Linked DNA regions of Pseudoxanthobacter soli DSM 19599. The main gene of each other region encodes a partner of the protein of the gene in region 2 in a complex. Links are inferred from orthologs where the notes say so. Each region holds a gene or a part of one and is shown on either strand. Other genes may lie near its edges.

Region 1 (2,792 bases), 380 kb from region 2 along the record:
TGGCGCGGCGGTGGAGTTCCTCCACGTCGGGATGGTCGTCGGCGCTTTCCAGCACGCGGGCGATCACCCGCCGCTGGTCGGTCATACGCATTCCCTTGGCGACGCAGAGCGCTTCGAGCGGCTGGGCATCAGGACCCGTCGAGGCGGCCGTCTTGAGGATGTGGGTCTGATTGGTCACGGCTCGCAGCTCCCGTCGCGGTTCGACGCCGATGCATCCGGTCCCTACTGTTTCCCGCGTCACTCGGGGGGCGGAAATAGCGGGTCCGTTGGCAGGTCGAGGTACTTTCGAATTAGTCTACTTCGCTACAAAGCCATGGGCTAACGGAGATCGCAACGCAAGACAAGCGCATGTCCCTGTCCGGCAGCATGGGCATAATAGCCCGGCCGTTGCCCGACCTGAACGAAGCCGCGCCGGCGATAAACAGCCAGCGCGGGCGCATTTTGCGTGTCCACCTCCAGAAAGACGCAGGCGACGCCGTCCACATAGAGCCGGCGCAGCGCCGCATCGGTCAGGAGCCCGCCGATGCCCGCGCCGCGATGATGGGGATGGACCGCGATGGTCAGCACCTCGGCCTCGCCGGCCACCGACCGCATCATGATGAAGCCGATCGGCCGGCGGGTTCCGTAGGGCGTGCCGCGCCGCGCGACGAGGCAGAACACCCCCGCGCCTCCCATCAGGGCCGCGATCTCGTCCTCGCTCCAGGTCTGCGAGAAAGACGCCGCGTGGATGTCGGCGAGATCGGGAAGGTCGGCGTCCTCCGCCGCCTCGATCACCGGTTCGCGGGCGAAACGCCAGTCCGCGAACGACCAGAGCCCGGTCTGGCCGAGATCCGCCCACCACCATCCGGCCGGGGCGGGATCGACGGGATCCGAGGCACGCGTGGCAGAGGGCGCGGACCAGTAATCCCACGTCAGCATCGGCCAGGAGGACGCCGACCACGACAGCGGCGACCAGGACGACGTCTTCCACCACGGGCCTGAAGGCGGCGGGGGCGATTCGTCTGCCATGGCGATGGTCTCCGGGACGTGGCTGTCCGCTCCGTTGAGAAGCGATCCTTTCGAGGCCCGTTCCGTGCGCTTGGAAGGGCCTCTGCCGCTGGATAGGACCGATCCGCCCTGGTGTTCAAGCGGCCGGCCCGGTGAGGGCACTGGAAAAATACGACGACCGGCGCGGCGTGTCCCGTTCGGATCGCCGCGCGTCTGAAGGAAACCGCGCTAGCTGCCGGGCGCCAGCAAGCCGGGCAGCCGCTTCTGCGGCTTGGCGTCGGGCGGCCGCAGATAGATCGGCTCCGGCGCCACCGGTTCGGGTGTCCGCGCGGCCGCGATCCGGGCGATGGTAGCGGCCTCCACGATCCGGCCCGGTTCGACCGGCCCGGTAGCGAGCCCGGCGCGGCGGGAGAGATCGGCCAGGATATCGGCCCCCGAACCGGTCAGAACCGCACCCGCGGGCACCAGCGCTGCGGCTTCGGCGAGCGGAACGGCCCGCGCCGGGCCGAGCGGCGCGCCGGCATGGTCGAAGCCCTGAAGATAGAGGGTGTCGCGCTTGGCATCGATGGCGGCGATCACCGGCAGGCCGGGATGGGCCGCACGGCTTGCCGCGGCGATCGCCTCCAGCGAACCGACGCCGATCAAGGGGCGCGACAGCGCAAAGGCGAGCCCGCGGGCGGTCGCGACCGCGATCCGCACACCGGTGAAGCTTCCCGGGCCGAGCGACACGGCGATCCGGTCGAGATCCGCCGGCACCAGCGACAGATCGCCGATCGCCTCGGTGATCATCGTCATCAGCCGTTCGGCATGGCCGGTGGGGGAGGGATCGAACCGTACGACCAGCCGCTCGCCCGCTGCGGCAACGCCGCCGGAGAGATCGAGCACGGCGACCGAGGCGGCGGAGCCTGCGGTGTCGAGGGCCAGGATGCGCATGTTCGGAGCACCCCCGTGCTTCGCGCGTGAAGCACGGATGTGCTCCATCGTTCAGTTGCCGTCCGGCTCGCCCGTGGCCGCGCCGGACGGCAAGCCGGATCAGGCCGCGGGCTTCAGCTTCAGCGCGGCGATGCCGGCGGCGATGTTGAAGCCTTCCTGGACCTGCGTGCTAAGCGGCTGAAGCGCGATCGAGCGCGAGAAGCCGCCGATCAGCACGTTGGCGCCGAGACCCACCGTCACCGTCGCCTCGGCGGTCAGGCCGCCATATTCGCCGGTCAGGGCATTCGGGGCAAGGCCGCCGGTCGAGGGCGCGAACACGCCCCATACGATCTGCGTCGCCTTGGTCTCGCCGATATCGACGCCGAACTGCGAGATCTGGCCGTCATAGTGCTCGACCTTGCCGCCGCCGGCAGGCTTGAACTCGCAGGTGAGCTTGGTGGTCGAGCCGACGATGAAGCCGACATTGGTGCCTTCCTTGCAGGTCAGCACGCCGACGTTCACGCGCTTTTCCTGGGCGAGGGCGGGCGTGGTGAGCAGGGCGGCGGCCACGAGGGCTGCGGTCGCAAGGCGGATCGTCATGGAGGTGAACTCCTTCGCAGGTTGATCGTGGCGCTCCGCCGCCGGGTCATCCGGAATCGGCACAACGGACGCGATGCGATTTCTAGAACAGGCACCCGGAAGACGGGAACCGGATTTTCCGAAAAGATCGTGTGCTTGCAAATGGATGGCACACGGCGGCCAGCGTGCGGCATCTGCAGGGCGCGGGCCATGATAATCCGCAAAGGCGCGCTTCAGGTTGCACCGGCCGGCGGCCACGACCGCCGGCCGAAACGACTGGATCAGCGCAGGTTGCCGCAGAAGCGCTGGATGCG
Region 2 (2,827 bases):
CGGCGACCGGAGCGGTCTTGGCGCCTTCGACCAGAGGGCCGGATTCGTCCGGTCCCTCGACCGCGCGGCCTTCACCGAGCGCGATGCCGTAGGCGAAGTTGCGCGACTGCCGGCTCGACGTGGTGAGGAACAGGTCGCCGAGCCCCGACAGGCCGGTGAGCGTCTCCGCCCGCCCGCCGAGGGCAACGGCGAGGCGGACGAGTTCGGCAAAGGCGCGGGCGACCAGCGCGGCCTGGGCGCTGGCGCCGAGGCCGCGGCCGACCACAACGCCGCTCGCGATGGCGAGCACGTTCTTCAGCGCGCCACCGACCTCGACACCGATGACGTCGTCGGAGGCGTAGGGGCGGAACGAGGGGCCGGCGAAGGCGGCGGCAACGGCATCGGCCATCCCGATATCGGCGGCGGCGACGGTGACGGCGGTCGGAAGGCCCCGAGCGACGTCGGCCGCGAAGCTCGGTCCCGAAAGCACCGCCGGCACCGCGGCGGGCGCGACTTCGGCGAGCACGTCGGCGAGAAGCCGGCCGGTGCCGGCCTCGAAGCCCTTGGCGGAAAGCACGACGGGGGTTCCCGGCCGCAGCCGGCCCGCGAGGTCGGCCGCGACGGCCCGGGTCGTCTGCGCGGGCGTGGCGAGCACCACGAGGTCGCAGCCGGCCGCCTCGTCGAGATCGAGGGTCGCCGCGACCGGCGGATCGAGCCGGATGCCCGGGAGATGGCGCGGGTTTTCGCGGGAGAGATTGATGGCCGTGACGGTCGCGGGATCGCGCGCCCACAACAGCGGCCGCCGCCCGGCGCGGGCCACCGCGAGCGCGAGCGCTGTGCCCCACGCCCCACCGCCGACGATGCCGACGGTCTCGACCTGCGGCGCCGGTTCAGGATGCGTCATCGGCGACCTCCACTTGGCGGCCATCGCGACCGGCGAGACACCGGGGACCGGCTTGGGCTGCAAGGGTCACCGCGCGCATCAGACCTTGGCTCCGAGGCGGCCGTGGCCGACGACCGGCACCGCCCGCTGGTCGAGCGGCCACCGCGCCCGCACCGGGACGTCGAGCCCGTCTTCGAGGCCTAGCGCCATGCGCTCGGCGCCGGCCCAGGCGACCATCACGCCGTTGTCGCCGCAGAGCGCCAGCGGCGGAGCGACGAAGGTGCCGCCCGCCTGAGCGGCCGCCGCCTGCAGCGCGGAACGGATGGCGCCATTGGCGGCGACGCCGCCGGCCACCACGAGGACCGGTTCCGCGACGCCGGTTTCGGCGCGGAAGCGGACGAGCGCATCCCGGGCACGCGCAGCGACGATGCCGGCGACCGTCGCCTGGAACGAGGCGCAGAGATCGGCGACGTCCGCGGGCGAGAGCGGCGCCGCGCGTTCGGCCGCGAGCCGCACCGCGGTCTTGAGCCCCGCAAACGAGAAATCGAGCCCGGCGCGGCCGATCAGCGGTCGCGGCAGGGTGAACCGCGTCGCATCGCCGGAGGCCGCGGCGCGTTCCACCGCCGGGCCGCCGGGATGGCCGAGGCCGAGAAGCTTCGCCGTCTTGTCGAATGCCTCGCCGAGCGCATCGTCGATGGTGGTGCCCCAGCGCTCGTAGTCACCGACGCCGCGCACCGCGAGAATCTGGGTGTGGCCGCCGGACACGAGCAGCAGCAGATAGGGGAACGCCACATGGTCGGTGAGCCGCGCCGTCAGCGCGTGGGCCTCGAGATGATTCACGGCGACGAACGGCTTGCCGGCGGCGAAGGCGATGGCCTTGCCGGTCATGGCGCCGACCATCAGCCCGCCGACGAGGCCGGGGCCGGTGGTGGCCGCCACGGCATCGATGTCGGCAAGCGGAATGCCGGCCTGAGACACGGCCTCCGCCACCACGCGGTCGAGCAGGGCGACATGGGCGCGGGCAGCGATTTCAGGCACCACGCCGCCGTAGGGGGCGTGATCCTCGAGCTGCGCGCGAACGACATTGGACAGCACGGTGCCCGCGCCGTCTGCGTCGCGGCGCACGATTCCGGCCGCCGTCTCGTCGCAACTCGTCTCGATGCCGAGAACGATCATGACTGCTCCTCGATGCCGTCCGCCGCACCCCGGCGGCAGACGCCCGTCCACTCGACCATGCCGGGATGCCGGCCCCGGGAAAGATCCGAGGTGGACAAGGGCACGGCGCCCGTTCCAAGTTGCGCCACTCGCGACGTCCTGCGTCGTGCGCGCACCTGACGGTCGCGCATAGCGCGAACGCCGCTCTTGTCGCAACACGGCGCCTCGCCCGAGGCCCTAACAAATCGACCCCGGCACGTGCAAACGAATAAGCTGCGCATCGGCACCCGCGGAAGCCCGCTCGCGCTCGCCCAGGCTCATATGGTCGAGGCCGCCCTCGCCGCCCAGGGGGTGGAGACGGATATCGTCGTGATGTCCACGGCCGGCGACCGCATCACCGACCGGCCGCTGACGGAGATCGGCGGCAAGGGCCTGTTCACCCAGGAAATCGAGGACGCGCTTGATGACGGGCGCCTCGACCTCGCCGTGCATTCCGCCAAGGATATGCCGACTGCGCTGCCGGCCGGTCTCGGCCTTGCCGGCTACCTGAAGCGGGAGGACGTGCGCGACGCGCTCGTCACGATCGACGGCCGCACCCTCGCCGACCTTCCGGCGGGCGCCGTGGTCGGCACCGCCTCGCTGCGGCGCGGCGCGCTGCTGCGCCGGCTTCGGCCGGATCTTCGCGTGGAGGTGTTCCGCGGCAACGTCCAGACGCGGCTCGCCAAGCTCAGGGCGGGCGTGGTCGACGCCACGCTGCTGGCGCTCGCGGGTCTGAAGCGGCTTGGACTGGAGGAGGTCGCCACCGAGATC

What was found. The genes of interacting proteins can lie anywhere in the genome.
Region 1: the proteins of tsaD (region 2) and tsaB are in contact, whole or in part, in a solved structure (PDB 4WQ4), measured with the Escherichia coli proteins. The link is inferred for Pseudoxanthobacter soli DSM 19599 from one-to-one orthologs.

What each region holds. Positions count from the first base shown.
Region 1 is NZ_FRXO01000003.1:487,215-490,006, forward strand. The notes cover bases 69-2,792. They hold tsaB (tRNA (adenosine(37)-N6)-threonylcarbamoyltransferase complex dimerization subunit type 1 TsaB), read right to left. Parts: upstream 1,921-2,792; coding sequence 1,216-1,920; downstream 69-1,215. Other genes in these bases: BUF17_RS09725 (Fur family transcriptional regulator), read right to left, coding at 69-91; BUF17_RS09730 (GNAT family N-acetyltransferase), read right to left, coding at 319-1,008; BUF17_RS09740 (DUF992 domain-containing protein), read right to left, coding at 2,020-2,499; BUF17_RS09745 (pyridoxal phosphate-dependent aminotransferase), read right to left, coding at 2,760-2,792. In the rest of the region: more of BUF17_RS09725, read right to left, coding at 1-68. UniProt on the Escherichia coli protein: Required for the formation of a threonylcarbamoyl group on adenosine at position 37 (t(6)A37) in tRNAs that read codons beginning with adenine.
Region 2 is NZ_FRXO01000003.1:111,190-114,016, forward strand. What follows is about bases 1-2,759. They hold tsaD (tRNA (adenosine(37)-N6)-threonylcarbamoyltransferase complex transferase subunit TsaD), read right to left. Parts: upstream 2,039-2,759; coding sequence 962-2,038; downstream 1-961. Other genes in these bases: BUF17_RS08145 (NAD(P)H-dependent glycerol-3-phosphate dehydrogenase), read right to left, coding at 1-883; hemC (hydroxymethylbilane synthase), read left to right, coding at 2,276-2,759. In the rest of the region: more of hemC, read left to right, coding at 2,760-2,827.